Regions from separate parts of the Rhodoferax mekongensis genome, predicted to be linked through region 1. Evidence: riboswitches for the same ligand, from Rfam matches in the RefSeq annotation. Region 1 holds a riboswitch; the other holds the start of a gene.
What was found. A riboswitch is a leader RNA that binds a small molecule or an ion and turns the genes downstream of it on or off. The one in region 1 is predicted to bind glycine.
Positions count from the first base shown of each region.

Region 2: another riboswitch for glycine. It lies ahead of RAN89_RS10595 (D-amino acid dehydrogenase); the one in region 1 lies ahead of gcvT (glycine cleavage system aminomethyltransferase GcvT).

Region 1 is NZ_CP132507.1:2,012,310-2,028,183, forward strand. Features, by position in the region: gene gcvP (aminomethyl-transferring glycine dehydrogenase) at 1-118, opposite strand, end outside; gene gcvH (glycine cleavage system protein GcvH) at 219-590, opposite strand; gene gcvT (glycine cleavage system aminomethyltransferase GcvT) at 712-1,872, opposite strand; glycine riboswitch at 1,955-2,089, opposite strand; glycine riboswitch at 2,110-2,206, opposite strand; gene RAN89_RS09750 (1-acylglycerol-3-phosphate O-acyltransferase) at 2,285-3,004, shown strand; gene RAN89_RS09755 (alpha/beta hydrolase family protein) at 3,007-3,870, opposite strand; gene RAN89_RS09760 (electron transfer flavoprotein-ubiquinone oxidoreductase) at 3,933-5,624, opposite strand; gene RAN89_RS09765 (SDR family oxidoreductase) at 5,762-6,544, shown strand; gene RAN89_RS09770 (DMT family transporter) at 6,602-7,492, shown strand; gene RAN89_RS09775 (3-hydroxyacyl-CoA dehydrogenase) at 7,541-8,299, opposite strand; tRNA gene RAN89_RS09780 (tRNA-Val) at 8,450-8,526, shown strand; gene phaR (polyhydroxyalkanoate synthesis repressor PhaR) at 8,648-9,097, shown strand; gene rimO (30S ribosomal protein S12 methylthiotransferase RimO) at 9,143-10,546, shown strand; tRNA gene RAN89_RS09795 (tRNA-Leu) at 10,653-10,737, opposite strand; gene rnr (ribonuclease R) at 10,787-13,054, shown strand; gene RAN89_RS09805 (NAD(P)H-hydrate dehydratase) at 13,122-14,576, opposite strand; gene RAN89_RS09810 (MBL fold metallo-hydrolase) at 14,566-15,453, opposite strand; gene RAN89_RS09815 (HDOD domain-containing protein) at 15,465-15,874, opposite strand, start outside.
Region 2 is NZ_CP132507.1:2,181,552-2,197,425, reverse strand. Features, by position in the region: gene RAN89_RS10630 (hypothetical protein) at 1-480, shown strand, start outside; gene RAN89_RS10625 (hypothetical protein) at 972-1,514, opposite strand; gene RAN89_RS10620 (thioesterase family protein) at 1,596-2,423, opposite strand; gene dusA (tRNA dihydrouridine(20/20a) synthase DusA) at 2,461-3,498, opposite strand; gene RAN89_RS10610 (LysR family transcriptional regulator) at 3,746-4,642, opposite strand; gene RAN89_RS10605 (tripartite tricarboxylate transporter substrate binding protein) at 4,768-5,766, shown strand; gene RAN89_RS10600 (M20 aminoacylase family protein) at 5,771-6,949, shown strand; glycine riboswitch at 6,959-7,058, shown strand; glycine riboswitch at 7,059-7,166, shown strand; gene RAN89_RS10595 (D-amino acid dehydrogenase) at 7,232-8,500, shown strand; gene pcaF (3-oxoadipyl-CoA thiolase) at 8,558-9,760, opposite strand; gene RAN89_RS10585 (3-oxoacid CoA-transferase subunit B) at 9,786-10,427, opposite strand; gene RAN89_RS10580 (3-oxoacid CoA-transferase subunit A) at 10,430-11,146, opposite strand; gene RAN89_RS10575 (IclR family transcriptional regulator) at 11,267-12,073, shown strand; gene RAN89_RS10570 (LysR family transcriptional regulator) at 12,129-13,133, opposite strand; gene RAN89_RS10565 (muconate/chloromuconate family cycloisomerase) at 13,319-14,479, shown strand; gene catA (catechol 1,2-dioxygenase) at 14,556-15,491, shown strand; gene RAN89_RS10555 (Rieske 2Fe-2S domain-containing protein) at 15,607-15,874, shown strand, end outside.

The DNA of each region.
Region 1 (15,874 bases):
TGGCTTGCAGCATGACGGCTTCGTCATCCGCAAAGATGCCAATGTGGCGGGCCTGGAATTCGCTGGCGTTTTCCAGCTGGGCCAAGGTGGGCGTGGATGTGGTGGCAGAAGTGGACATGGCGGTGGCGTTCGGTGGTGGTCGGTTCACACAAACGGGTAGCCTGCTGGTTCAGGGCCGGCTCCCGGAGACTTCGCAGGCGGGGCCTGCGATGCGGCGTTTAAGCGTTGGCGGAAAACGCGGTGTAGCTGGTTTCGTCCATCAGGCCGTCGAGTTCGGCCGGGTTGGACAGCTTGACCTTGAAGAACCAGCCGGCACCCAGCGGGTCGGTGTTGGCCAGCGAAGGGTCATCGCGCAGGGTTTCGTTGACCTCAAGGATCTCGCCGGTGACGGGCATGTAGACGTCGGCAGCCGCCTTCACGGACTCGACCACGCCGGCCACGGCCTTGGCGTCAATGCTGGCGCCCACGGCGGGCAGATCCACAAACACCACGTCGCCCAGCGCGTCCTGCGCGTGGTGGGTGATACCGACGGTGGCGATATCGCCTTCGACCTGGAGCCATTCGTGATCGGCTGTGTACTTGATAGACATAACGTTCTCCTGAAACTTGAAAAAAGGGTTTGCGGTAAAGGGTTGAACCACCGGAACTGGAACCTGCCAGACGCCACTGTAGCGGCTGAATGTGCAGTTTTCAGTCTCTAGCAGCCTTGGATCAGCCGCGGTAGTAGTTGGTGGGCACAAAGGGCATGGCGCTGACCACCATGGGCACCGGCTTGCCGCGGACTATGGCCACCACCGGGGTGCCCAAAGCCGCCAGCGAAGCGTCGATATAGCCCATGGCCACGCACTGGTTAACGGTGGGGCCGAGCAGACCGCTGGTGACTTCGCCGATACGGTTGCCCGCGCCGTCTTGCAGCTCGGTGTGCTCGCGCACCGGAATGCGCTCCTGCGCAATCAGGCCGACCCGCTTTTTAGTGCCTTTTGTGCCGCTGGCGCCCGTGGAATCTGCGAGAGCAGCTAGGATTTTTGTAGCGCATGGGAATCCGCCTTCGCGTGCGCCACCGGTGCGGCGCACCTTCTGGATGGCCCAGTTCAGGCTGGCTTCGACCGGTGTGGTGCGGGTGTCAATGTCGTTGCCGTACAGGCACAAGCCGGCTTCCAGGCGCAGGGAGTTGCGGGCGCCCAAGCCGATAGGTTGCACTTCGGGTTGCGCCAGCAGGGCGCGGGCCAGGGCCTCAGCATGGTCGTTGTGGACCGAGATCTCAAAACCGTCTTCCCCGGTGTAGCCGCTGCGGGTGAGGAACACGTTGATCTTTTGGGTGCCGGTATCGACCGTGAAGTCTCCGCCCGTCATGAACACCAGCTTTTCCACGCCGGGGGCCAAGCGGGCCAGCGCCGTCACCGCCTGGGGACCTTGGAGGGCCAGCAGCGCGTAGTCGGGCAGGGGGTTGACCTGGCAGCGCTTGCCGATCTGGGCTTGAATGTGGGCTATATCCCCCGCCTTGCAGGCACCGTTCACGATGACGAAGAGTTCGTCTTGCGCCTTTTTGAAGAACATCAGGTCATCAATGATGGTGCCCTCTTCGGTGAGCAGCAGGCCGTAACGCTGCTTGCCCACGGGCAGATCGATCACGTCTACCGGCATCAGGCTCTCAAACGCCGCGCAGGCGTCCGGGCCCCTCAGGCGCAACTGACCCATGTGGGACACATCAAACAGGCCGGCCGCTTTGCGCGTGTGGTGGTGTTCGGCCATCAGGCCGGTGGGGTACTGAACCGGCATGGAATAGCCGGCGAACGGCACCATGCGCGCGCCCAGCTCGATGTGCAGGGCGTTGAGCGGTGTGGTCAACAAGGTGGTGTCATTAGCGGACATGGCGGCGATCCAATTAGTCCCGGCGCAATGCACCGGAGGGGCAAATCAAACCCGGATGCACGCTGACTCGCGCCCATCCGGTGCTGCCCCCGCTGTCCGCTTTACCTGAGAGATTCGCCGGGCCTGCGTGCACGGTGTGGCGTGCGCAGACTGCGGGTTGCTCCTTCGGTGGTTTGCAGGCCGCTGTGCGGTGCAAACTCTCTCCAGTGGGGTGTTGCCGCCGGCGCAATGGCCGGGTGGCAGTTGTCAGTCCTTTTGCCTGAGCGTTCAGACCGCTGCAATCAGCCGTCCTGCGCCTTCGGCGGCCCGTAATGGGCTCTCTCCTGAACGGGATGGATTCTAAACCAGCCAAAGCGCTGGCGGGCCACTTGTTACCATTCGGCGGACATTTGCCCATTTTTACCTTCTTTGCATGCTTTACCTTTTAAGGCTGGTGCTGATCAGCATCCAGTTCCTGCTGGCCTCTGTGGTCAACCTCCTGATTTGTTTTGCTAGGCCCTTCAATCCCGACAATTCCCGGCTCTCGGGGTGGATGTTTTCAGTCCCCGCGCTGAAGATTCTGGGTCTGAAGATGTGCCTGGAGACGGAGGGCTTGAAAACCCAGCCCAACCCCTTTGTGATCGTGGCCAACCACCAGTCCAACTGGGACTTGTTTGTGCTGGGTTGCGCGGTGCCACGGCGCACGGTATCGCTGGGCAAAAAGAGCCTGAAGTGGATTCCCTTTTTCGGCCAGATTTACTGGCTGGCCGGCAACATCCTGATCGACCGGGATAACGCAGTCAAAGCCAAGGCGGCCATGTTGCACACTACGGTGGTGATGCAGGAGCACGACACGTCGATCTGGGTGTTTGCCGAAGGCACCCGCAACCTCGGCCGGGGCATGCTGCCGTTCAAAAAGGGCGCCTTCCAGATGGCCATTAACGCGGGCGTGCCCATCGTGCCCCTGTGCTGCAGCAACTACAAAAAGACCATGCGCCTGAACCGCTGGAACAGCGGCAACATCATCGTCAAGACACTGGCACCCATTCCCACCACGGGCGTGACGCTAGACGACATGCCTGCCTTGATGGAGAAATGCAGGGCGCAAATGGAGGCGTGCATCGCCGAGCTGGACGCCCGCGCCGCCCTCTGAATTCAGCGGGCAGTCTGATGCTCGCCGAACCAGCGGAGCACGTCGTTCCACAAAGGCTGTGCCTGTCTGCGGAAGTAGCCCATGTGGCCGATGGGCCCTATGCCCTGTTGACCGGGGTGGATGTCTACCTTGCTCACGGTAGTGTTGCTGTAGGCGGCCATAAAGGCATCGCGTGACGCGGGTGGCGCCCAAAGGTCATCGGTCGCATTGGCGGCGATGATGGGGGTGCGCACCCGCCCGAACAAACCGGCCACATGCTGCATGCCGGGGTCATCAAAGAAGTAGCGCGGAAACTTGCACCAACGCTTCCAGTCCCGGTAAACGCCTAGTGGCAAGTCCTCGCCCATCTGGAGCTTGCTCCAGGCCAGATAGCCCTTCCAGCGGGTGAGCAGCGGGCCGATGACGTGCCACATCAGCAGCACCTTGAATTGCTCGGTACGTGGCATCCAGCCGTGCCAGCCCGCCCCGGTGGCAAAGGTATAAAACCGCGCGACCTTGTCGTGGTTGGGGAGCAGGCCGAATGCATGGCCACCGAACGAGTGCCCCACCATGAACAGAGGAACGGTGTCATCCGCCATGGCGTCTACCGCAGCCGCAACATCGTGGAAGGCCCAATCCAGATAGTCCATCTGAAAGCCGCGCAGTTCGGCGGGTTTGGAGAGGCCAATGCCGCGGTAATCCACCGTCAGGGTGGTGTAGCCCTGCTGTGCGGCGAAAAGTGCGAAGTTCTTGTAAAACAGCTGCGGAACGCCAGTGGCACCTGCGACCACCAGATGCCCGCGCAGAGGGCCTGTTGCTGGGTAACGCAAGGCCTGCAGGGTGTAGCTGTCGCGGGTCGTGAGGGTCAGGGCTTCTGGTGTGTTCATGGGCTGCCTCGATGTCCAAAAAAACGGGACCCTGAGGTCCCGTTCGTGCTTTCAAGCGTGTTTTACATGCCCGCGTAGTTAGGGCCGCCACCGCCTTCAGGCGTAACCCAGACGATGTTCTGGGTCGGGTCCTTGATGTCGCAGGTCTTGCAGTGCACACAGTTCTGGGCGTTGATCTGCAAGCGGTCGGTGTTGTCTTCGTTCTTGACGAACTCATACACACCGGCCGGGCAGTAGCGGGCTTCGGGGCCCGCGTACTTGGCCAAGTTGATGTTCACAGGCACCGAGGCGTCCTTGAGCGTCAAGTGCGCGGGTTGCTGCTCCTCGTGGTTGGTGTTGCTGATGAACACGCTGCTCAAGCGGTCGAAGGTGAGCTTGCCGTCCGGTTTGGGGTAGACGATGGGCTTGCACTCGGCCGCAGGCTTGAGGTAAGCGTGGTCGGGCTTGTCGCGGCGCAGGGTCCAGGGGATGTGTCCGCGCAGCACGAATTGTTCAAAACCGTTCATTAGCGTCGCGGTGGTCAGGCCGTACTTGAACCAGTTTTTAAAGTTGCGGTCTTTGTTCAGTTCGGTGTGCAGCCAGCTCTTATCAAACGCTTCGGGGTAAGCGATCAGCTCGTCGTGCTGGCGTCCGCCCACCACGGCGTCATAAGCCGCTTCTGCGGCCAGCATGCCGGTCTTGATGGCGGCGTGGCTGCCCTTGATACGACCAACGTTCAGATAGCCTGCATTGCAGCCGACCAGGCAGCCACCGGGGAATACCGTTTTGGGCAGGGCATTGATGCCGCTGGCGTTGATGGCGCGAGCGCCGTACGACAGGCGCTTGCCGGTGATCTCACCTTTGTCGTTCTCGAAGTAGTAACGCACATTCGGGTGGGTCTTCCAGCGCTGGAACTCTTCAAACGGGCTGAGATAGGGGTTGCTGTAGCCCAAGCCTGTGACAAAGCCCAGAGCGACCTTGTTGCCCTCGAGGTGGTACAGGAAAGCGCCACCGTAGGTGTCGGACTCCATGGGCCAGCCGGCGGTGTGCATCACAAAGCCGGGCTTGTGGCGGCTGGGGTCGATTTCCCACAACTCCTTGATGCCGATGCCGAAGCTTTGCGGGTCGCGACCCTCGTCAAGCTTGTATTTGGCGATGAGCTGTTTGCCCAAGTGGCCGCGGGCGCCTTCAGCAAACACGGTGTATTTGCCCAGCAGCTCCATACCAAGCTGGAAGCTTTCCATCGGCTCGCCGTCTTTGCCCACCCCCATGTTGCCGGTGGCCACACCCTTGACGGAGCCATCGTCGTTGTAAAGCACTTCAGCCGCAGTGAAGCCGGGGAAAATTTCCACGCCAAGACTCTCCGCTTGCTCTGCGAGCCATTTGGTGACAGCGCCCAGGCTGATGATGTAGTTGCCATCGTTGTGCGCGAAGGGCGGCAACACCATGTTGGGCACGCGAAAGCCGGACTTTTCGCTCAGGAAAATATAGGCGTCGTCAGTCACCGGTTGGTTCAGGGGGGCGCCCAAGGCCTTCCAGTCGGGAATCAGTTCGGTCAGCGCTTTGGGGTCCATGATCGCGCCGGACAAAATGTGTGCGCCGGGCTCAGAGCCTTTTTCGAGTACGACCACCGAAACATCGGTGCCTTTCTCGGCCGCCAGCTGTTTGAGGCGTATCGCTGTTGCCAGACCGCCGGGGCCTCCACCAACGACGACCACGTCGTATTCCATGGATTCACGGGGGCCGAATTGAGCCAGTATTTCCTGGTTTGTCATGGGGAGTCTCGCTTAATAATGGGTGGTCTTCTTGTCAGCGTTCGCGCGCTGGAGCGCACGCGACCGGCAGCAGATTTTATTCGCTGATTTTCAAAAAAAGAACGACCGTTCTTTTTTAATTTGTGGAGGCACTCTAAATGGCATACAGCATCGATCTTTCCGGGCGCATTGCTTTCATCACAGGTGCTTCCGGCGGGCTGGGGGCGCAGTTTGCCCGCACCTTGTCGGCAGCTGGCGCCGCCGTCGTGTTGGCCAGCCGCCGCATCGACAAGCTCAAGGACTTGCGCGCCGAAATTGAAGGGCAGGGCGGTGATGCCCATGTCATCGAATTGGATGTGACCGACCACGATTCGATCAAGTCGGCGGTAGCCCATGCCGAGACGGAGGTGGGCTCGATTGACATCCTTATCAACAACTCCGGGGTAAGCACTACGCAGCGCCTCCAGGACGTGAGTCCGGAAGACTACGACTTCATGTTTGACACCAATGTGAAAGGTGCCTTTTTTGTGGCCCAGGAAGTCGGCAAGCGGATGCTGGCCCGCGCAAAAGGTGCTGCACCCGGCAGCTACACCGGCGGACGCATCATCAATATCGCGTCCATGGCGGGACTGCGGGTGTTGCCCCAGATAGGGGTGTATTGCATGAGCAAAGCGGCGGTGATCCAGATGACCAAGGCCCAGGCGTTGGAGTGGGGCAAGTTCGGGATCAACGTCAACGCGCTGTGCCCGGGCTACATCGACACCGAGATCAACCACCACCATTGGCAGACTGAGGGCGGTCAGAAACTGGTGCAAATGCTGCCGCGCAAGCGCATCGGCCACCCGACCGACTTGGACGCCATGTTGGTGACTCTGTGCTCTGACCAGAGCCACTTTATCAATGGAGCGGTGATTGCGGCGGATGATGGATTTGGAATTTGAGTTCCGCCGGAGGATAAAGAGTCGTTTGCCAGTCATGGTGGCTGTTTGCTAGCCGGGGTGATTGCCGGTCTGGCGGCCGGTGCCCTGTGGGGCTTGGTGTTTGTGGCGCCTGCGATGGCACCGGGTTTGTCACCGGTAGATCTCACAGCCGGACGCTTTGTAGTTTTCGGTCTCACATCGCTGTGCATGATCGGCTTTGGCCGGTTGAATGGAAGTTCACGTCTGCCTAGCCTGAAGCAAGCGGGGACTGCACTGCTACTGAGCGTATTGGGCTTCTCCGGTTATTACCTGCTGCTGGTCTACGCCATCCGGGATGCTGGTGTGGAAGTGCCCACCATGATCATCGGGACCATTCCCGTGTGGGTGATGTTGCTCGGTAAGCCTGTGGGGTTGCGCTGGCGCAGCCTGATTCCGGGCTTGCTACTCACACTGGCAGGTGTCACCACAATGATGGCGGCTGAAAGCAGTGGCAGCGACATTCAAATGCACGGTTGGATATTCTGGCGCGGGGTGCTTTATGGCTTGTCGGCCATGGTCTTGTGGGTGGCCTTCGCGATCATCAATTCGGCTTGGCTCAAACAGCACACCAATGTGAACTTGAGGGACTGGACAAGTTGGATGGGCATCAACGCTGGCTTGGCGGCGTGGTTGCTGTGGGTGGCCTTGGGAACACCTGCTGAAGACCTGCTGGCGCACGCAGATGTTGCGCGGGCAGCTATGGTTTGTATAGCAACGGGCATCGGTTCAGCATGGATCGCGGCCGTGCTGTGGAATTTTGCCAGCCGGCGATTGAGTGCCAGTTTGTGCGGGCAACTTATCGTCTCTGAAACTTTGTTCGCACTCGTCTATGCGTTTCTGGTGCACGGAGACTGGCCCTCCGCCTTGCAATGGCTGGCCAGTGCGATTTTCATCTTGGGGATGGTGTCTTCGATCCGGGCGCACCGATAAGGGTTGCACGCCCGGAGCGAGAAGTCTTCTTCTACACAGGAACCCGACTTACTTCGGTGCCAGGCGAATGGCTCCGTCCAATCGAATCACTTCGCCATTGAGCATATCGTTCTCAAAAATGTGGATCGCAAGTTTGGCGTAGTCCTGCGGAGTGCCCAGGCGTGAAGGGAATGGAACGCCAGCAGCCAATGAATCCTGCACTTCCTGAGGCATGCTGAACAGCATGGGAGTACCAAAGATGCCGGGGGCGATGGTCATGTTGCGGATGCCGTTACGTGCCAGGTCGCGTGCAATGGGAAGGGTCATGCCCACCACACCACCTTTGGACGCACTGTAGGCGGCTTGGCCGATTTGCCCATCGTAGGCTGCAACTGATGCTGTGGAGATCATGACGCCGCGCTCACCTGTGGATTCGGGGTCGTTTTTGCTCATGGCGTCTGCAGCCAGGCGGATCATGTTGAAGCTGCCGATCAGGTTCACGGTGATGGTTTTGCTGAATGAGGCGAGGGCATGTGCGCCGTTTTTCCCCACCGTCTTTTCGGCCGGTGCAATGCCGGCGCAATTCACCAAGCCCATGAGCTTGCCCAGTGACAGGGCCTTGGCAACCACGGCCTGACCATCGGCTTCATTGCTGACATCGCACTTCACGAAGGCGCCGCCCAATTCGTTGGCGATCGCCTCACCTTTCTCGACTTGCATGTCCGCGATGACAACCTTGCCACCTTTGGAGGTGAGCATGCGTGCGGTGCCTTCGCCCAAGCCGGACGCGCCACCGGTCACGATGAAGACTTTTCCTGCGATATCCATGAGGTACTCCTTGTAGAACTGAAAGTGTTTGACGTTTACGTAAACGTCAATTATGGCCTAGCGGGATTGCTGGTTTTTTGGAACTTTCTGAAGTGGTTTGTCTGGAAGGCGATTTTTATGCTGCTATACTTCGGCCTCTCGGATAAATGTAGGCGCATAGCTCAGCTGGTTAGAGCACCACCTTGACATGGTGGGGGTCGTTGGTTCGAGTCCAATTGCGCCTACCAAATTTTTCCGAATGCTTCTTTTCACTAGGGTAATCCTAGGTCAGCATCAGCCGGTCCCTCTCTAGAATGTGCTGCAGTGCAACACTAACTTGGCTCTCACATTACGTGCTGAGTGATCGCAATGCAAAAAAACTCCACCAAAGATCCCAAATCATCCCAACGGGTAATCAAAAAGTACCCGAATCGTCGTCTTTACGACACTGATACCTCCACGTACATCACACTGGCTGAGATCAAGCAGTTGGTCATGGATAGCGAGGCTTTCATGGTCGTGGATGCCAAGACAGGTGATGATCTGACGCGAAGTATTCTGCTGCAAATCATCCTGGAGGAAGAGGCCAATGGTTCGCCCATGTTCACGACCCCAGTGCTATCCAGCATCATTCGTTTCTATGGGCATGCCATGCAAGGTTTTATGGGTGGGTATTTGGAAAAGAACATGCAGGCGCTCATGGAGATGCAAGCCCCCATGGTGCAGGGCGTCATGGGCAACAATATGTTCCAGCAGATGCAGGAACAAATGCAAAAACAAACCGAGCAATTCCTCGGCACATTCGGCCTCAAGCGCTAAACGCTAGGGCCGGTGTCTGGCAGGCGGGCTCCGGAACTTCGCTATATGACTGATATTTTGACCCCCACCCAGACAGCGCAAGCTGCCCCCAAAGTCGGTTTTGTGAGCCTGGGTTGCCCCAAGGCTTTGACCGACTCCGAACTCATCCTGACCCAGCTGAGCGCCGAGGGCTACCAAACATCCAAAACCTTCCAGGGCGCGGATTTGGTCATCGTCAACACCTGCGGATTTATTGACGATGCGGTCAAAGAAAGCCTGGACACCATCGGTGAGGCGTTGGCCGAAAACGGGCGCGTGATCGTGACGGGTTGCCTGGGTGCAAAGACCACCGATGGCGGGGAAAACATGGTTCGCCAGATGCACCCCAAAGTGCTTGCCGTCACCGGCCCGCATGCAACCCAAGAGGTGATGGATGCGGTGCACTTGAATCTGCCCAAGCCGCACGACCCATTTCTGGATTTGGTGCCGCAGTCTTTTGGTGTGGCAGGTGTCAAGCTCACGCCACGGCACTACGCATATTTGAAGATCAGCGAAGGGTGCAATCATCGCTGCACCTTCTGCATCATCCCCAGCATGCGCGGCGACTTGGTGTCCCGTCCCATTGGAGATGTACTGAGCGAAGCTCGGGCATTGTTTGAAGGCGGTGTGAAAGAGCTGTTAGTCATCAGTCAAGACACATCGGCTTACGGTGTGGATGTGAAGTACCGCACGGGTTTCTGGGACGGAAAGCCTGTCAAGACCCGCATGCTTGAGCTGGTCCAAGCCTTGGGTGATATTGCCGAGCCTTATGGTGCTTGGGTTCGTTTGCACTATGTATACCCCTATCCCAGCGTGGATGAGATTGTCCCCTTGATGGCAACAGGCCGTGTATTGCCTTACTTGGACGTTCCCTTGCAACACAGTCACCCTGATGTGTTGCGTCGCATGAAGCGGCCGGCCAGCGGTGAAAAGAACCTCGAGCGTTTGCAGCAGTGGCGTGAAGCGTGCCCGGAGTTGGTGGTGCGCAGCACGTTCATTGCGGGCTTTCCCGGCGAGACAGAAGAAGAATTTGAGCACTTGCTCGACTTTGTGCGTGAAGCCCAGATTGACCGCGCGGGCTGCTTTGCCTACAGCGCAGTGAATGGTGCAACTGCCAACGATTTGCCGGGCATGTTGCCCGTGGAAGTACGGGAGGAGCGCCGCGCCAGATTCATGCAGGTTGCAGAAGAAGTATCTGCGGCCCGGTTACAGCGCCGTGTCGGCTCTGTGATGCAAGTTCTGGTGGATTCCGCGCCGGCTTTGGGTCGCAAGGGCGGTGTCGGTCGCAGCTATGCGGATGCCCCTGAAATTGATGGCGTGGTGCGTCTGTTGCCACCCGAAAAAATCAGCAAGACACTCAAGGTGGGCGAATTCACCAGGGCCCGCATCGTGAGCGCGCAAGGTCACGATCTGGTCGCACTTCCCATCTGATTTTTTGCCACTGACACATGCATCAAATGGTCAGTGGCACGAATCACACAAGCAAAAAAAAGCCGCTGTTTTCACAGCGGCTTTTCATTAACTACATTACCATTGTTGGTGCCCAGAAGAGGACTCGAACCTCCACGATGTTACTCGCTAGTACCTGAAACTAGTGCGTCTACCAATTCCGCCATCTGGGCATCTCAGGAAAGAGAGAAGTATATCAAACATTTAGGCCAAAACAGCAGTTTGCTGGAAGAAGTTGAAGGAATTGTTCAGGGGCATCGTGATGGACACGGCTTCGTGTCCCGCGATGACGGTGCTCCCGACATTTACCTTCCCCCCAATGAAATGCGGGCGGTGCTGCACAAAGACCGCGTCAAGGTCCGCATCGTGCGAAGTGACCGCAAAGGTCGCCCCGAAGGACGGGTGGTGGAAATCACAGAGCGTTCCAAACAACCCATCATCGGCAGGCTGTTGCAGGAAAGCGGTGTCTGGCTGGTAGCGCCTGAAGACAAGCGTTATGGGCAAGACGTATTGATCCCGAAAGGCGCCACCAGCGTGGCCAAGCCGGGGCAAGTGGTGGTGGTGGAACTTATCGAACCTCCCGCCCTGTTTGGTCAGCCGGTGGGGCGCATCAAGGAAGTGCTTGGCGAGGTGGACGACCCCGGCATGGAAATTGAAATCGCGGTGCGCAAGTACAGCGTACCGCATGAATTTTCTGATGCATGCGTAGCGCTCGCGCGGACTCTGCCGGACAAGGTCCGACCCCAAGACAAGTTGCACAGGATTGACCTGACTGATATTCCTTTGGTCACCATCGACGGTGAAGATGCCCGCGACTTTGATGATGCGGTGTATTGCGAGCCCGCCAGCAAAGGGCGTGGCAAGACGGCTCTCAAAGGTTGGCGTTTGTTGGTGGCAATTGCGGACGTCAGTCACTATGTGGAGACAGGTAATGCCATTGATGTGGATGCCTATGACCGCGCGACCAGCGTGTACTTTCCACGCCGCGTCATTCCGATGCTGCCGGAGAAATTGTCCAATGGCTTGTGCTCGCTGAACCCTGAAGTCGAGCGACTTTGCATGGTGTGCGATATGTTTGTCACCGAAGACGGCGAGGTGGATGCTTACCAGTTCTATCCCGCCGTGATGTGGAGCCACGCAAGGTTCACCTACACAGAGGTGGCCGCCATTCTCGGCAACACGCGTGGTCCTGAAGCAAGCAAACGCAAGGAGCGAGTGCAAGATCTGTTGAACTTGCATGGTGTCTACCAGGCATTGCTCAAGTCCCGCCACAAACGGGGCGCTGTGGATTTTGAGACCACCGAGACGCAGATTGTTTGTGATGAAAACGGGCGCATTGAGAAAATCGTTCCCCGTACCCGCAACACGGCGCACCGGTTGATTGAAGAGGCCATGTTGGCTGCGAACGTCTGCAGTGCAGACTTCATTGCCCAGAACAAACACCAAGGCCTCTTCCGCGTGCACGAAGGTCCTACGCCTGAAAAGCAGGAGACGCTTCGCAATTACCTGAAGGCGAGCGGCATCGGCATGTCAATCAGCGATAAGCCTGCCCCTGGCGAGTTTCAAGCGATCGCCGAAGCCACCAAAGACCGGCCGGATGCGCAGCAGATCCACTCGATGCTCTTGCGCTCCATGTCGCAGGCGATTTATACGCCTATCAACAGCGGCCACTTTGGTTTGGCGTTTGATGCCTACACCCACTTCACCAGCCCGATCCGGCGCTATCCGGATTTGCTGGTACACCGTGTGATCAAAGCGATCCTCGCCAAGAGCAAATACCAGTTGCCAACGTTGCCGACGCCGGGTGAGGCACACGCCAAGCTCGCCCGACGCCTGGAGAAGAATCTGGCGTCGCGGGTGGCCAATCCGGAAACCAAACCCAAAAAACTCAATGCGGAAGGCACTGCCTGGCAGGCGGCCGGTTTGCACTGCAGTGCGAACGAGCGCCGCGCTGACGAAGCCAGCCGCGATGTGGAGGCATGGCTCAAATGCAAGTACATGCGCGAGCACTTGGGCGAAGAGTATTCGGGTGTCGTGTCCTCAGCGACAAGCTTCGGACTGTTCGTGACCTTGGACGCCATGTACGTGGAGGGCCTTGTTCATATCACTGAGCTGGGAGGCGAGTACTTCCGGTTCGACGAAGCCCGCCAGGAGCTGAGAGGTGAGCGCACAGGTATCCGCTACGCGATCGGTACACGGGTCCGCATCCAAGTGAGCCGAGTGGACCTCGATGGGCGGAAGATCGATTTCCGTTTGGTGCAAGAAGGGGCGGGATCCATTCCCAGACTGCCTCCTGAAAAGGGCGTCGGCCGCGACATCAAGCCGGGTCGCGCTGACTTCGCGGGGCGTTCAGATTCGGACGCCGGTGCGGGCGTCGCCTTCAAAGGCAAGGTTCGCCAACAGCGAAGTGCCGCGAAGTCTTCGCGCAGCAGTCGAGGTGTGGAAAAGGTGAGTCCATCAACGAAGAAGACTACCAAGAAGCGCAGATAGCCTGATGACTATTTGCTATTAAAATGGTAGCTGCTAGCGCATATTGCATGAGCGCTAGCAGCTATTTTTATATGGATTCCAGCAGTCCGCTGGCAGTGAGCGATGTGCGCTTTACCCACTGGTCCGCTAGCGCACCGTGGTGGTAGCAGGCTGCGCATGCCGCTTTCCACGCACTTGCGTGGCGCGCCAGTGCGGCGCCTGTCATGCCAGCAAGCACGTCACCCGTGCCGGCGATGGCCAGTTTGCCGTTTCCGGAGGGGTTGATGTGCGGTAAGCGATCTGGCGCTGCGATGATGCTCCCCGAACCTTTGAGAATCACGGTGCACTTGAACTGCTTCGCTAGAAGTTGCGCGGTACGTAAGCGGTCTGCTTGCACTTCGCCGACGCTGCAGCCCAGCAAACGTGCTGCCTCCAAGGGGTGAGGGGTGATCACTGTTGTGTCCACATCGCGACCCTGAAGCAGTGTTTGGAGGTCGGCGGAAGCCGCAATCGCGTTGAGCGCGTCGGCGTCCAAAACCAAGTGTTTTGATTCCAGGAGCCAACGTGGGAGGGGATGTGCAATTTCCTCGCCACCGCCACAACCGGCGACCAGAGTCAGCTGTTGCGGCTGCAGTGCGTCTGTATGGCGTTGCATCAGGTCTGCAGGCACCTTGACCGAAGCCTCTCCATTTGCCGAAGGCAGCAAAGCCAGATACACCCTGCCAGCACCAGACTGCAGCGCGGCCCTGGCCGCCAAGACAGCGGCGCCTTGCATGCCTCGCGTGCCACCCGCGACGGCAACATCCCCAAAACTGCCTTTGTGGGAGAGATGGGGGCGGTGGTACGCCGCAGGCATGGGGTTGAGCCACGCTGTTGGTTCAGCAGTTGATTCCAATCCCAAAGTGTTCAGCCACAGGTTACCGCAGACATCCCGTCCGTGAAGGGTCAGCAATCCAGGCTTCAAACGCAACATTGACAAGGTGTGTGTGGCATTCACGCAGGCGCCAGGCGCATCACCGGTGTCAGCCATCAGTCCGCTGGGAATGTCGGCGGATATCACGTCGCATGATCGTGAATTGATGAGACCTATCCAATCAGCGTATGTCCCGGTTGGCGCATGAGTCAGTCCGATACCCAGCAACGCATCAATGCATATATCCCAGTGATCTGGAGCGTGGTCATGTATGGCCACCCCTGCTTGTCGTGCCCTTGCGAAGGCCAGTCCAGCGTCAGTGGGCAAGGGCTTGTCTGCGGCTGGCATGCTGACATGGATTTCCTTGCCCCACTGATGTAGATGGATGGCAGCCTCTAATCCATCGCCGCCGTTATTACCGCGCCCGCAGGCGATCCAAAAAACGTGTGCATGTGGCGCTACTGCTAGCGAAAGCTTTGCCAAAGCCAAGCCGGCCCGTTGCATAAGGTAGCCCGGCGGGTGGTTCTGTATCGCGTTTTCCTCAAGAGTTCTTGAGGCGGTTGTGCCGAGTATGGGCAGGCGCGCAAAAGTCTTGGGGCCTTGGGTGGAAAGAATCCACTCAGAATTCATAGGTGTCGCCCTCTCGCGCAAGCCGTATATCCATGCCTGTGCTCAAGTGGGCGTTTTGTTCCAATGCGTCGGCAAAAGCCAATTCCAGGGCGTCGTCACTCCGGGTCGGCTCGTGATGTGTGCAAAAGAGCACTTTGGCCCCCGCAGCATGAGCAGACGCAATGCTGGTGCTGAAGGTGCCATGCCCCCAACCTTTTTTGGCAGGGTACTCGGCATCGGTGTAGGAGGTGTCAGCGATGTACACTTCCACTCCCTTGATAGCCTCCAGGATGGCATTGTTCTTTTCATCGACGAATGCCTGATAGTCCTCGAAGCCTTCGTCGCCGGGTTCGTAGATGTTGTAAGGGGGCTCATGGTCGCCGGTGAAGAACACAGACTTTCCGTTGCATTCGATGCGGTAGCCGAAATCCACTACCGGATGATTCAGGAGGCACGGTGTCACAGTGGCACTTCCAATCTGGATCGGCTGGTCAGGCATGAGAGTGACGTACTCGATGCGGGCTTTCATCTCTTCCTCACGCACCGGAAAGTAGCTGTACTGCAGTTGCACCGCCATCACCTGCTCGATGCCCTTGCCAGAGACCGGGTCGAAGCCACCATGCAATCGCAGGGTGTTTCCGGGGATGAAATTCGGGATAAAAAATGGAAGCCCCTGAATGTGATCCCAATGAGAGTGGGTGATCAGTACATTGGCGGTTACCGGCATTTCTGCCAGCAAGGTCTGGGAGAGTGGGAAGATGCCGGTGCCTGCGTCCAGAATGATCAATTCGTTGTTGTCTGTACGGATTTCAATGCAGGTCGTATTGCCGCCGTACCGCACGGTTTTGGGACCGGGCGAAGCTATGGAACCGCGTACTCCCCAAAACCTGACCTTCATAAGTCTGTCCTTTATAACTTCGCGAATACTTGTGCTTCTTCAAACAAGCCTGTCAGATCACCCAAAGAGGCAATGACCTGCTCCAAATCGCCGCCCAAGCGCTTCTGTAATGGTGCTGGAAGTTCGTCAATGCAGTGGTTGCCGGCAAAGCCAAAAGCCAAACGCTTGCTGATTTGATTTGCAGCAAAAACGCAAGCGATCATGTCGGTATCTTTCAGGTTGTCTGCTTTTTGATGTCGGATGGTGTCTACCAGTGCAGGGGCAAAACGCCATTTCTCCACAAGCATGGCGCCTACCACCGCATGGTCTGCGCCGATGGTGATTTGCAAGGCGTTATGCAAAGAACTGTTGTCTGCGGCACTTATGGCTAGAGCCGCTTTGAATTCCTGTGGCATGAATTGGGCGAAAACCATCTTGCCAA
Region 2 (15,874 bases), 170 kb from region 1:
GGTTGGTTTTTTTCATCAGTCAGCATTGCGCCCCACCTTAGTCTCATCTATCTTCCCGCAGCAGTGCGAATGTTGTTCGCGCTAGTGTTGGGGTTACCTGCGGCTATAGGCATGGCCTTGGGTACGCTGCTCATCATCTACACAACGCAAGGTAGTTGGACTGTAGTTTGGTACGAGGCAATACCTGTGTCGCTGATCTCTGGTTTTGCGCCTTTGTTTGCTGTGATGATTGGTGTGAGATGGCTGAAACTGCCAGTGGACCTACGCGGTCTCAAGCCAATGCATCTCATTAAGTTCACTCTGCTGGGAGCGCTTTGTAATTCAATCCCAACCAACGCCTTTTACTGGGCGGCAGGGCATATGGACACACCTCTGCCCGCAATGGCGCAGATGTTTTTGGGTGATGTACTTGGCACTCTTCTCGTGCTGTGGATAGCTGCAACTGTAGCCAAGTTGTTTCGCCCCAAGTTCGCGGGCTAGGGCTCTCACTACAAGCTTCGCATGCTTGCCTTGCAAGCTTAGCCTGATCAAATCGCCCGCAATCTGCGGGCGCAAATCTTCTTTACTGCGCGTTCGCCTGAGTGTTTTGCAAGCTAGCTTGCACGCGCTCATTTCAGCCTAAAAGTTTTTTTCTTATGACCTGCCCCCTACAGACGTACCAATCAAAAGTGGACGTCCTGGTTCTAGGTTAATCGATTTGCTTTTGAATTGAAGGTTTTTGAGTTGAATCGCCAGCGTGTTGGTGAGCTGCAGTTCATCAAAGTGAAAGTGAGTGCTGTAGTCTAGACTTGAACATTGCTGTCTGTCACAAAACTATAAAAAGTTACACAGGCGATCTAGGCAGGTGCGCCACGTTCGTAACAAATCGGATGTCTGCTTTTGCGAAGGTATTACAGGTGTGCAGAGGACCGCTTTGGGTCGATTGTGAATCTCAACGTGTGCCAGCCCCCCCGACAACTGCGGACAATGAGTCACCGCGGATCAACGACATCAAACTCAAACTGCAGCGGCGCGGAGTTGTCGATGAAAACCGTGATGTGATAGCGCCCGGCGGGGTCCCCGTGCACTACATCCCAGGACTTGGAGACGGTGCCGTTGTAGACGTTCAGCATCAGGTCCATGGACATGGTCTTGCGGTCTGCCGAGGTGCCGAATGCGTGGCCGCTGGTGCCCCAGGTCTTGGGGGCTTGGGGCAGGGTCATGCGTTCGAGTACGCGGACCTTGCCCGACTGCTGGTTGATCCGCGCGACCCAGCCGTAGTTTTGGTTGACCACCAGAGGCACGGTGTTGGTTACCTTGAAGTCCAACACATTGTCGTTGGGGGCCAACTTGAAGATCCCGAAGACCGCGTCGAGCGGGCACACGCCCTGCCCCGTGGGTGCTGTGGCACAGGCCTTGAACACGGCCGCATTGGCTACAGAAATGGATTCTCTGGGTGGGCTGGTCGTCTGTGCTTCGGCGTGCAAGCACACAGCGGCTGCGAAAAAGGCAAGAAGCGGGTGAAGGTGTTTCATGATGAATGGGGTTCGGCAAAAGCAGGCCATGCCCGCCGTGGATGCAGCACAGTCTAGCTTCTGACTGTGGCCCCTCGCCGCCTACGGCCGCTTGCGGACAAACAAACTCTGCGTTGCCCGCCCGATCAAACCCTGCTCGTCATACAGCGACGACTCGGCGAGCCCCCCGCCGTGGCTGGACAAATGGGTGCGGGCATCCAGGCACACCCACTCGCCGACCGGCTTGCGCAGCAGGTTGATGGTGAGGTCGGAGTTCACAAACACGTGTGTGGACAAATCCAGAATCGCGCTGATGCCGTTGCCCGAGTCGGCCGCCACCGCCACGCGTTGGTACGGGCTGGGCAGCTGCCCTTGCACCAGCGGGTGGCTCATGCGGAACCACACCGCACTGGGGCCGGCAAACATGCGCCCTTGGGCGATGCGCGTCTCCACCAGATCGGGGTAGCCCAACTCGTGGTGTGCAAAGGGAAAGCGCTGCACGGGTGAGGCATCCGGCGTCTTAGGTGCCTGGGGCAAGGGGTGCCCGGGCAGGCCATCGGGCAAGCCCACGTCATCTTCACGCTGAAACAGAGCGGTGGCGCGAATCAGCTCCTTGCCATCGGCCAGTGCCACCGCCGAAAAATGACCTGCGTTGCGGCCCACATAGTCTTCTTGCACGCGCACTTCCATGTCTGCAATAGGCACTGGGCGCAGCAGGTTGGCCGTGAGTCGGGCCAAGTGTTGCAACCCATGGGCTTGTGCTGCAGCCTCCAGCGCATGGCTGACCAGCGCGATCGGCGGGCCGGCGTGTTGCTGCTGCGGGTGCCAGGGGCCACGGGTGAGTTCAGAGGCGCGGAAAAAGTTGCCGCCCAAGGCCGTGAAGGCGGCGGTAGCACCGGCAGGGGCGGTGTGGTGCTGTGTGTCTGACATGCAATATTGCTCCTCTTTTAATAGCTGCTCGCACATATCAGACGGGCGCCAGAGCCCGATTTGACTCGGAATCGTGGGCCATGGCCATCACCTCGCGGGCACTCAGGTGCTTGAGGCGGTGATCGGTCCAGACCTGCCGCCAGCGCCGGGCACCGGGCAAACCGTGGCGCAAACCCAGCATGTGGCGCGCAATGCTGTACCAGTGGGTACCGTGTTGCGCAGCCTCACGCTCCATGTAGTCCACCATCTGCGCTTCCACCATTTCGCGGGTGATTTCCCGCTCGGGGGCGCCGTAAAACGCGCTGTCCCATTCGGCCAACCACCAGGGATTGTGATAGGCCTCGCGCCCCAGCATCACGCCGTCCACGTGCTCCAAGTGGCCCGCCACTTCAGCTGTTTGGGTAATGCCACCGTTGATGGCAATCGTGAGGTGCGGAAAGTCTTTTTTGAGCTGGTACACCAGCTCGTAGCGCAGGGGCGGGATTTCGCGGTTCTCTTTGGGGCTCAGGCCCTTGAGCCACGCGTTGCGCGCGTGGGCAATGAACACGTTGCAACCGGCATCGGCCACGGTGCCCACAAAGTCGCGGACGAAGCCGTAGCTTTCTTCCTTGTCAATCCCTATGCGGTGCTTCACGGTGACTGGCACATCTACCGCGTCCACCATGGCCTTCACGCAGTCCGCCACCAGCGGCGCTTCGTTCATGAGGCAGGCGCCAAATGCGCCGCGCTGCACCCGCTCGGACGGGCAGCCGCAGTTGATGTTGATCTCGTCATAACCCCACTCTTGGCCCAACTTGGCGGCACGCGCCAGATCGGCAGGCTCGCTCCCGCCCAGTTGCAAGGCTACGGGGTGTTCTTCGGCGTTGAAGCGCAAATGGCGCGGCACATCCCCATGGACGAGCGCACCGGTGGTCACCATCTCGGTGTACAGCAGCACATGGCGGCTCAACAGGCGGTGGAAATAGCGGCAGTGGCGGTCCGTCCAATCCATCATCGGCGCTACTGACAATCGCCACACACTCTGATTCGGGTTTTCTCGAGTGGAGCCTACTGTTTTAGGGGCTGCTTGATTCACGCTGATTCGCTCACTTTTCCACACATTTTTTGTTAGCAGTGCTACATTGAGTGCTACAAAAACTTCATGTAGCACTGCCATGGGAACGATTGTCTCACGCGCTCGAAAAGACGGTACTTTTGGACATACCGCTCAGATTCGCATAAAAAGCAAAGGGAAAACCTCCCTTGACCTGAGACCTTGATCGACACAAAGCAAGTTTCGCAAGCAACATTGCTTTCAGCTGAAATGCTAACGGGAGCGTCTGTTAGCTTTTCAAATGCTCTTGTACGAATGTTCTGAAGTAAGTCATTGCAGGAGCCTCAGTTCTACCTGCGAGCGTCACGCAAGCGAAACGTGCTCTTGCAGCCAGTGGCTTCTTCAATCGAAGTTCAATCAAGCGGCCTTCATCTATTCCATTCTGGGCAGCGGCAATCACACCCAGAAAAACAGCATCTGTTTGTTCTACCGTTCGAACCAAGCTCTTGATGTCGTCACTCCTGATGGACACCATCTCTGCGGGGTTTGCAAAGTGACCATACTGACTGATCAGCTGTCGAGCGACTTCATCGGACAATGGGGTGGACGCAATTGGATACTCCAAAAGGGTCGAAAGCTCCAAGTTCTTCAAGCCCGCCAAAGGATGCCCCCGTCGAACCACGAATCCTGCTTTCATTTCAGGTAGGGCTTCGATGTTGAGGTCCGACGCCGGTACCACTCGCCGCATGTCCACCACCATCGCATCAATGTCCCGCGAGCGCAAACCCAGGATCTGCAACTCCACGGACCCATGCGTCACCGTCAGGCGCATTCCGGGTTGTTTGGCCGTATCCAGAAGCAGTGGCTCCAGCAGCAAAGCGGCGGGACCAGAACCCAGGCCGATGCGGAGTGTTCTTTTGCCTACGCCCTGAAGCAGTTTTGCACTGTCACGGAGTTCCGCTGCATCACGAACAATATGCCTGGCCCTGGAAACCACGTCCAAACCCAAAGGAGTGAGTTCGTTTCGTTTTCCAACACGGTCGAGCAACTTGCCCCCCAAGTCGTCCTCGAGCGTCTGAATGCTTCGACTCAAGGCCGATTGGGTGATGAATAGCTTCTCAGCCGCGCGACTGAACGATCCCGAATCTGCCAAGGCTAAGAGGTGTTCCAGATGCTTGATATTCATGGGGTGTGGGGCTCAATCACCATGAGAAAAATGAATGATAAGTACAAAAATAATACATTGGACACATTTTTTCCCCGGACCTACGATGACTCCATTGCCGATCGATTAACCCCTTGGAGTCCAATATGTCTCTATCCATCTCAAAAGCACTGCGCCGGTGCGCAACCCTGATCACCGGTTTTGTCCTTGCTGCTTCCGCAAGTGCTCAGACTTTCCCATCGAAGCCGGTCACCCTGCTGGTACCGTACCCAGCGGGTGGTCTGTCTGACGTGATCGCTCGCACGGTGAACAATTCGCTGAGCAAGCACTTGGGCCAACCGGTGATCGTGGACAACCTTGGCGGCGCCAGCGGCTCCATCGCAGCACAAAAGGTCTTGAATTCCCCCAGCGATGGACACTTGATCTTTCAAGGTTCACCGAATGAGCTGATTCTTGCGCCATTGGCGATTTCAGCCATCAAGTTCAAAAGTGAGGATTTCCGCCTTGTACAAATGATTGCCACGGCGCAGATTGGCTTTTTGGCCCGATCCGACTTGCCAGTCAATAACGTGGATGAGTTTGTTGAATATGCGCGCAAGGCGGCCGCGCAGGGTAAGCCTGTGACCTATGCCAGCGCAGGACCCGGCTCCTTCTACCACCTGCTGGGGGAGCACCTTTCCAAGGTTACCGGCATTCCCATGATCCACGTGCCCTACAAGGGAGCAGCGCCTGCAGAGCAAGACCTGATGGCCAAGCAGGTAGACATCTTCCTCGCTCCCTACGGAAAGAAATACCTCGAGCTGCACAAAACCGGCAAGGTCAAAGTGCTGGCCATGCTCAACCCCACACGCTTGGATGGCGTCAAGGACTTCCCGGCCATTTCTGAAAGCAAATCGCTCAAGAACTTCACCTTCAACATTTGGACTGGTTACTTCGTGAAGAAGGACACCCCAGAACCTGTGGTGGTTGCGATTCACAAGGCCATTACAGAGACGCTGAAGGAACCAACTATTGACGCTGCCCTCGACACCAACAGCCTATTGACACCACCACCTTTGGAGTTAAACGCAGTGGCAAAGGCCTACGCTGATGGCACTGCACAGTTCCGTGCGATTGCCAAGTCCATCAATCTCGAGCCGCAGTAAACCCATGTCGTCGGTCTTGGACGCGCTGCAGTCCAGCGCGGAAACATTCACCGCGCTGCGCAGAGACTTGCACCAGCATCCTGAAATCGGCTTCCAGGAGTTCCGCACCAGCGACATCGTCGCGCAACGGTTGCGAGATTGGGGTTACGAAGTCACTCTGGGCTTGGGTGGTACGGGCGTGGTGGGACAGCTGCGCAAGGGGAACGGTACACGTCGACTCGGGCTTCGGGCAGATATGGATGCACTGCCCATCCAGGAAGCCACGGGATTGCCCCATGCCAGTTGCCATGAAGGTCTGATGCACGCCTGTGGCCATGATGGTCATACGGCAATGTTGCTGGCAGCGGCGGAGTACCTGGCCTCCAAAGGCAATTTCCAAGGAACGTTGAACCTGATTTTTCAACCCGCCGAGGAAAGCTTGGGTGGGGCTCGCAAGATGATGGAAGACGGCTTGTTTGAGCGTTTCCCCTGCGATGCCGTATTTGCCATGCACAACATGCCTGGATTTCCGCGAGGACAGCTATTGCTTCGGGACGGGGCGACCATGGCTTCGAGCGAGAACATCCTCGTGCATATCGAAGGCAAGGGAAGCCACGGGGCTATGCCGCATTTGGGTGCTGATCCAGTAGTCGCAGGGGCATCTATCGTCATGGCCTTGCAAACTATCGTCTCCCGCAATGTGCCCCCCCTTCAGACGGCAGTCGTAACGGTTGGCGCATTTCAATCTGGTGTCGCAAACAATGTCATTCCCCAAACGGCTACGCTCAAACTAAGCGTTCGTGCCCTGGATCGCGGTGTACGACTGCTGCTACGAGAACGCATCGTTGACTTGGTGGAGGCTCAGGCCAAAAGTTTTGGTGTGACGGCTCGCGTCGAGTTCTTGCCAGGCTATCCGGTACTCGTGAACACTGCTTCAGAAACTGCTTTGGCACGTGAAGTTGCTATTGATCTCGTGGGGCCTGAAAACGTTGTTCAGCAAACCGAGCCATTAACAGGCAGTGAAGATTTCGCGTACATGCTGGAGAAAGTTCCAGGCAGCTATTTGTTCATTGGCAATGGAGACGCCTCTACCGGTGGACATGGTGCTTGCATGGTGCACAACCCCAATTACGATTTCGAAGACCGAAACATTCCTATCGGCGCAGCCTATTGGGTGCATTTGGCGGAACGTTTCCTAGCGTAGGTTTCTAATATCTTTGAACCGGAAGAGACAGGGCGCTTCGCGAGAAGTACCCTGCGCCGAAGGAGCAACCGCCCCGGAAACTCTCAGGCAAAAGGACCGGTTTGAAGCGTTGAACTCTGAAGAGCTGCTGGCTTTGTCATCCGGCACACCGAAGGAGCAAACGACTCTGCCAAACGGCCGGGCGTGAATCTCTCAGGTATCCAACAGAGGGGGTGTTCGTCGTGCATGGTGCACGTACGTCCAGTCTGCCCTAGGGCAACCCTGACATTCTGGAGTTCAATGATGAAAACGATAGCAGTTATCGGCGGTGGCATCACCGGTGTCACGACCGCCTATGCCTTGGTAAAACGGGGCTTCTCCGTCACGCTTTTTGAGAAGAATCGGTACTCCGCGATGGAGACGTCCTTCGCGAACGGTGGACAACTCTCGGCGTCGAACGCCGAAGTCTGGACCCACTGGTCCACGATTTTGAAGGGCTTGAAATGGATGCTCCGAAGTGATGCGCCGCTCCTGGTCAATCCGGCGCCGAGCTGGCACAAGATGTCGTGGTTTGCCGAATTCATTAGCAATATCCCCCACTACAAAACAAACACGATTGAGACAACCAAGTTAGCAATCGCTGCCAGGGAGCATCTTTTCGCTTGGGCTCAAGAAGAGGGAGTGGATTTCGACTTGAAGCAAGAGGGAATCCTTCATATCTATCGCGATAAGAAAGGTTTCGAACACGCCGGAAAAGTTTCTGAATTACTTGCTCGCGGTGGCCTCTCTCGGCGTGCAGTTACCCCCAGTGAAATGCGGGCCATCGAGCCCACTTTGGCAGGTAGTTACTACGGGGGCTATTTCACTGAAAGTGACTCAACTGGCGACATCCACAAATTCACCCAAGGTCTCGCTGCAGCTTGTGTCCGTCTGGGTGTCAAGACTCTTTATGGTCAAGAGGTGAAACAGCTGATCAGTGACGGGAATATGGCCACGGTCATCACTGAAGAAGCGGAGGGAACTTGCTCCCACTATTTCGATGCATTGGTGGTGTGTAGTGGAGTGGGAAGTCGTCAATTTGCTTCTCAGCTGGGTGACCGCGTCAATATCTACCCTGTCAAGGGTTACTCCATTACGGTCAATCTCTTGGATGCTGAAAGTCGTGCCGCGGCACCAGTAGTCAGTCTTTTGGACGACGAGACCAAACTGGTCACAAGTCGCCTTGGTGAAGAACGCTTCCGAGTCGCCGGTACCGCTGAGTTCAACGGTTACAACAAAGATATTCGTGCAGACAGAATCCGTCCCCTCGTAGAGTGGGTCAACCAATGCTTCCCCGGGGTAAACACCCGGCAGGTCGTTCCGTGGGCAGGTCTCCGACCCATGATGCCGAACATGATGCCGCGCGTCGGCGCTGGTTCGAAGCCCAACGTTTTTTACAACACAGGGCACGGCCACTTGGGGTGGACCTTGTCTGCAATCACCGCTGACTTGGTAGGCACAGCGGTGCAGAGCTCTATTCGGCAAGCTGTTCGCTATGGGATTGCTGGTTCAAAGGCCTCTGTTCCAGCCTAAACTCCAGTAGGCTTGCGTTGACCGACAGACAGCTTCGCTGACTGTCGGTCAACTGCGTTACACACGCTCCAATACGACAGCAATCCCCTGCCCCACACCAATACACATGGTGCAGAGTGCATAGCGACCACCAGAGGCGTGAAGCTGATTCACTGCGGTAGTGGCGAGCCGTGCACCACTCGCACCGAGAGGGTGACCCAGAGCAATGGCGCCACCCCAAGCATTCACTCGGGGATCATCATCTTGCAACCCTAGCATCCTCAGAACTGCGAGACCTTGGGCTGCAAAGGCCTCGTTAAGCTCAATGACATCCATTTGCGCAAGGGTAAGTCCAGTCAGTGCAAGCACTTTGTGTGCTGCGGGTGCAGGGCCAATGCCCATGATGCGTGGAGCTACGCCCGCCGTCGCCATACCCACAACACGAGCTCGCGGAGTCAGGCCATTGCGTTTGGCGCCATCTTCACTTGCCAGAAGCAAAGCGCAAGCTCCATCATTCACACCGCTCGCGTTTCCGGCAGTGACCGTCCCACTCGGATGGACAACGGGCTTTAACCGGGCGAGTGCTTCCAAGGTGGTTTCTCGCGGATGCTCGTCCGTATCCACCACAACGGAGTCCCCCTTCTTTTGGGCGACTGTGACCGGTGTGATTTCAGGTGTCAGATAGCCCGCGCGCTGTGCAGCGATCGCCTTACTCTGACTCGAGAAGGCCATGGCATCTTGATCTGCGCGACTGATGTTGTAGTCGGTAGCTACGTTCTCTGCCGTCTCTGGCATTGCATCCACCCCGTAATGCGCTTTCATCAATTTGTTGACGAAGCGCCACCCAATGGTGGTGTCGTAGATCGCGTTGGCCCTGCTGAATGCAGCTTCTGCTTTCGGCATTACAAATGGCGCCCGACTCATGCTTTCCACACCTCCTGCAATCATGAGCTGTGCCTCACCGGACTTAATGGCCCGGGCAGCTGTGCCAAGTGCATCAAGGCCAGAACCGCACAGTCGGTTCACCGTTGAACCAGGTACTTCCATGGGCAAACCGGCGAGCAAACTGGACATGCGAGCCACATTGCGGTTGTCTTCACCGGCTTGATTGGCACAACCATAAATCACATCAGTGATGGAATGCCAGTCCACGTTGGGATTTCTAGCCATCAGCGCGCTCAAGGGAATGGCGCCCAGGTCATCAGCGCGAACGCTACTGAGTGCGCCGCCGTAGCGACCGAAGGGAGTGCGAATTGCATCGCAAATGAATGCATGTTGCATAGTTGTTTTCCTCTGGATCAGATGTTCAAACGCCGACAGGCATTCCTAAGAGTTGTTCGAGTTCTGCATGGGATAGACCATCCACCTTATCCACCAACTTGAGGCCTTGGGGAGTGCAGTCCAGGGTCGCGAGATCCGCGTAGATTCGCTTGACACAGGCAATGCCCGTGAGTGGATAGGTACAGGTCGGTACAACTTTGCTCTGTCCAGATTTCGTCAGCAAATCCATCATGACCCAGGTTTGTTTGGCGCCAATTGCAAGGTCCATGGCACCTCCCACCGCAGGAATTGCACCCTCTTCGCCGGTGCTCCAGTTTGCAAGGTCTCCCGTTGAGGACACCTGAAATGCACCAAGTACACAGATGTCCAAATGACCTCCACGCATCATGGCAAAGCTGTCTGCATGGTGGAAATAGGCACCGCCCTTGAGCAAAGTTACGGGTTGCTTTCCCGCATTGATCAGGTCGTAATCCTCATCTCCCGATTGGGGCGCAGGTCCCATTCCCAAAATTCCATTCTCGCTATGGAGAATGACTTCCATGTTCTGTGGAATATGGTTTGCAACCAGGGTGGGCATCCCAATTCCTAGATTAACCGTAGCCCCATCAAAAATGTCCTGTGCCACACGTGCGGCCAGCTCGTCTTTGCTGCGTTTTTTGTAATTCATGGTCATGCTGCCTTTTTGAAGCCGCCGGCCTGAGTTGCCACACGGTCTATTTTTACGATGCTCTGTACAAAGATTCCAGGCGTAATGATGGACTCGGGGTCTAGGCTGCCCAACTCCACGATTTCGTGGACGGTTGCAATGGTTTTACGGGCGGCCATGGCCATTACGGGTCCGAAATTACGCGCTGCTTTTCGGTAGGTCAGGTTGCCCCAACGGTCACCAGCCTCCGCCTTGATCAATGCGATATCCGCATGAATTGGCATTTCCAAGACAAAGTGCTTGCCGTCGATTTCCCGGGTTTCGCGTGCTGTTCCATCAGAGTTTTTCGCCAGATCTGTACCGTACCCAGTTGGAGAAAAGAAAGCGCCTATTCCTGCACCAGCAGCGCGAATTCGCTCAGCCAAGTTACCCTGGGGCACCAACTCCAGCTCTAGTTTTTTGCTCCGGTACAGGGCATCAAACACGTGGCTGTCCGCCTGACGGGGAAAGCTGCAGATGATTTTGCGAACCCTGCCAGCGCTGAGCAAAGCAGCCAGACCGGTATCGCCATTGCCGGCATTGTTGTTGACCAATGTCAGGTTCTTTGCGCCCTGCTCTATCAGACCATCAATCAACTCTATGGGAATACCGGCTGTGCCGAAGCCGCCAATCATCACTGTTGAGCCGTCTTTCACATCGACCAATGCGTCCGCAACTGACAACGCAATCTTGTTAATCATGGAAATACCTTTGCAAGGATATGGAAGCGAAATTAAATTGTTCGCATATTGAACTCTTGTTCGTTATTAGAATTCTAGAAGGGTTTTTACAATGTGGCAACACCTACTCGCAAATCGCTAATGACCAAATCACCCACTGATGAAGCCTCTCTCCCGCAAGAACCCGGGGACAACTACGTGCAATCTTTTGCCCGTGGGCTTGAGGTGATCCGTTCATTCAGCGCTGAATCTCAGAGGCAGACCCTTACAGAAGTTGCCGAGCGAACAGGCCTGACGCGCGCCGGTGCCAGGCGCATCTTGTTGACCTTGCATACATTGGGTTATGTGAGACACGATGGACGCTTGTTTCAGCTTTCACCGCGGATCCTTGATCTCGGCTTTGCCTATCTCTCTTCGCTGCCTTTTTGGAACCTCGCTGAACCTGTCATGGAAAAGCTGGTGGCAGATGTGAAAGAGTCCTGCTCCGCCGCGGTTCTCGATGGCACGGACATCGTGTATGTACTCCGAGTGCCAACACAGAAAATCATGAGCATCAACTTAGGTGTTGGATCGAGGCTTCCTGCTTATTGCACATCCATGGGTCGGATGCTGCTTGCCGGACTACCAGAAGATGAGTTACGGACGAGATTGATCCAGTCAAAACCTATGGCGCGCACCCCGAAAACCAAGGTGAGTGTTGAGGATCTGATGGACTGCATTGCGCAGATTCGGCAGCAGGGCTGGTCGCAAGTCGACCAAGAGCTGGAAGAAGGCTTGATTTCAATGGCCGCTCCCATCCGCGATCGCAACGGGACCATATTGGCCGCCTTGAACATCAGCGGGCAAGCCAACCGAACTAGTGCCTCCGTAATGCAGGAGAGGATGCTCGAACCGCTCTTGGCGGCAGCGTCCAGTATTTCGAAAATGCTAGGCCGACAGCACTTCTAATTGTCCCGGACATCAATGCGAGACAAGGCAACAAATCATCCGTGGGGTCTGCACTTTAATCAGTCTGTTTCTTTTTTGAGCTCGATCTCGGTCGAGATTTCTCATCAACACGAGCAGCCAAAGCCTCTTTGCTGAGTGATGAGGGGAAGGCATTAGTCTCCATGTCAAGCCATGGAGGATTCTGGGCATACATTTCAACAATCAGCTCTTTGATCGCGGTGATATACCAAGAATCGTCGTTCAATCGATGACTCAAGATGATGGGGGAAGTAGCCCGTTCATCCTCAATGACTCTGTAGACCAAATCTGTCCTTGCTCGAGCCGCAGCGGGGATGATGCAGACTCCCATTTCTGATGCGACCAAGCCAAGTGCTGCTTGCAACTCTCGAACCTCGTGTACTTCACTGAGTTGAATATCCTGGTCATGGATGAGACTCAACACATGGTCCGCATAGCTGGGACGCGGCTCTTTCGGAAACACGATGAGACGTTGACCCGCCAACTCCTTGAGCAAGATCCGCTCGTTGGTGCTTGCCAGCGGTGAACTTGGAGGTAATGCAACTACCAGTCGCTCCTCTCGCAACACCACTCTGGAGACAGAGGCGTCTCGGGTCCGGATACGTCCGAAGCCAATATCAATTCGTCCGGATTTCAGTTCGGATATTTGATGGACTGAACTAAGGTCTACAAGGTTCACGTCAGTGTCGGGATATCGCTTGCGAAACATACGGATCAACATGGGAAGCCCGCCGTACAGTGTCGAAGCAACGTACGCAATAGAGACGGATTGCCGCTGATTCCGCCCTACTTGTCGGGCCCCGGTTTTCATTTGCTCAACCCTGTGCAGCACCTGTAACGACTGCTCATAGAACGCCCGCCCCGCCTCGGTCAATCGCAAAGGCCGACTGTCGCGCTGTATCAAGACCACACCAAGCTCTTCCTCCAATAGCTGTATCTGGCGGCTAAGGGGCGGCTGAGCAATGTGCATTTGCTCAGCTGCACGAGTGAAGTTTTTAGTCGTAGCTACAGCCACGAAATAGCGCAATTGACGTAAGTCCATTAGGGTAAACCATACCAATCAAGGATGGGTGCTCTGTAAGTCATTGATATTTAACACAAAACATCATAACTATATGAAATAGGTATGGAGCAAGACTAATTCGGTGTTGGATTGAAAACGCCTGGCGCATTTCAATACCACCCATGCAACACACACCTCTACCTCTTTCACACGCACCCTTGGGAATGACAGGCGGAACCATCGCGATTGAATCGGTGGAGACCCTGTTGGTTGACCTGCCAACCATTCGCCCCCACAAATTGTCGATGGCCACCATGAATGGCCAAACCCTCATGCTTGTCCGCGTTCGATGCAGCGATGGAACTACAGGCATTGGAGAGGGAACAACAATCGGCGGACTGGCCTACGGCGGTGAATCCCCCGAGGGTATGAAGTTGGCAATAGATACCTACTTCGCTCCACAGATGGTGGGCAAGGATGCCAACCGTGTGTCGGCATTGATGGCACAACTCAACAGCTCTATCCGTGAAAACCGCTTTGCCAAATGTGCCGTTGAAACCGCGCTGTTTGACGCTTTGGGCCACCGGGTCGGATTGCCAGTTTCAGAACTTTTGGGTGGACGACAGCACGACCGTTTACCGGTTGCATGGACCTTGGCATCAGGTGATACCGAGCGCGACATCAATGAAGCCCAACAAATGTTGGAACTGCGAAGGCATTGCATATTCAAGCTGAAGATCGGTCGCAAGTCAGTCCGTGAGGACGTCGCGCATGTTGCAGCCATTAAGAGGGCTTTGGGTGACTCAGCCTCAGTCCGGGTGGATGTGAACATGGCGTGGACTGAGCTGCAAGCGCATTACGGATTAGCAGGGCTGGTGGATGCCGGCTGCGAATTGGTAGAGCAACCGGTCGCCCACATCGAAGCGATGGCGCGACTCACAGGTAAGTACCCCATCGCCATCATGGCGGACGAATCACTAGTTGGACCCGCCTCAGCTTTCAGCATTGCAAAGCTCGCAGGCGCAGATGTTTTCGCAATCAAAACTGAGCAATCCGGCGGACTTCAAGCGGCACAGCAAGTTGCAGGTATCGCAGAGGCCGCAAACATCGCTCTTTATGGCGGAACGATGTTGGAAGGCGCTGTCGGTTCGATTGCCTCAGCCCATGTCTTTTCGACATTCCGCGAACTGCGCTGGGGCACTGAATTGTTCGGCCCCCTGCTCCTCACAGAAGAAATTCTGACCAAGCCCCTGGAGTACCGGGACTTCCACCTTGAGGTTCCATCCAGCCCAGGTCTAGGTATCAGCTTGGACGAAGAGCGATTGGAGTTCTTCCGTCGTGACAAGGTCCGAAAGCTCAACACCCCAAAGGTGTCCACCCACTGATTTTTCCAAGGGGTAACAGGTAAATCCAAGGCCCCAATTTTCCCAAGTAGTAACCCATCCATACAAGGAGACAACCATGACCGTAGCAATCTTTAATACATCTGAAGTTCAAGACTTCCTGAAACTGGCAAGTGGAATGACGCAAAAAGGCGGCAATCCTCGAACCAAGACGATCGTTCACCGGATCCTTTCGGACTTGTTCAAGGCGATCGAAGATCTGGACATCACTTCGGATGAATACTGGGCAGGCATCGCATATTTGAACCAACTTGGCGCGCGCAGCGAGGCTGGCTTGTTGTCCCCCGGATTGGGCTTGGACCGTTATTTCGATATGCGCATGGATGCAGAAGATGCTGCTATTGGCATCGTGAACGGAACACCTCGGACTATTGAAGGACCACTGTACGTGGCAGGCGCACCAGTAGCCCAAGGATTTGCCCGGCTGGACGATGGCAGTGATACGGCTGGCAAAACGCTGATCATGCATGGCACTGTGTTCGATGCGAGCGGCAAGCCGGCCGCTGGGGCAACAGTGGAGGTGTGGCACGCAAACACCAAAGGCTTCTACTCCCATTTTGATCCTACAGGCGAGCAAAAACCCTTCAATATGCGCCGCACGATCGTGACGGACGCTCAGGGTCGTTACAAGTTTCAAAGCATTGTTCCAGTCGGCTATGGCTGCCCACCGGATGGTCCGACCCAAGCTTTGCTCAACCAAATCGGTCGCCATGGCAATCGTCCCGCTCACATTCATTTCTTTGTCTCTGCAGATGGCCATCGCAAGCTGACTACCCAAATCAATATCGATGGCGATCCATTGGTGAATGATGACTTTGCTTATGCAACCCGGGAAGGACTGGTTCCCCCATTGGTGGAACGCAAAGATGCCGCAAGCATCAAGGCAAATGGCCTGAGCGCACCTTTCGCAGAGATCGAGTTCGACATCACTCTCAGCGCTTTGGTTGACGGCGTGGACAACCAGCTTGTCGACCGCCCTCGCATGGCAGCCTGATATTTGACCAGGGCCAGACCGGCATCACTTAAACCGGCCCCGCCCTGTTTTTCCGATTGAAAGAAACCGCGACGTTTGTCGCGGCGGATGACCTCACCCCTAAGGATGCACTCCCATGACCACAACCGTATCCGTCGATAAATATGCCGACGTTGAAAAGCTGTTGAACACGGCCTTGCAGGACGACAAGGAAAACGGCGTTTTCCGCTGCCGACGCGACATCTTCACTGATCCAGATCTCTTTGAACTGGAGATGAAGCACATCTTTGAAGGCAACTGGGTGTACTTGGCGCACGAAAGCCAGATACCTGAGATCAACGACTACTTCACCACTTACATCGGCCGCCAACCTATCGTCATCACGCGCGGCAAAGATGGAAATC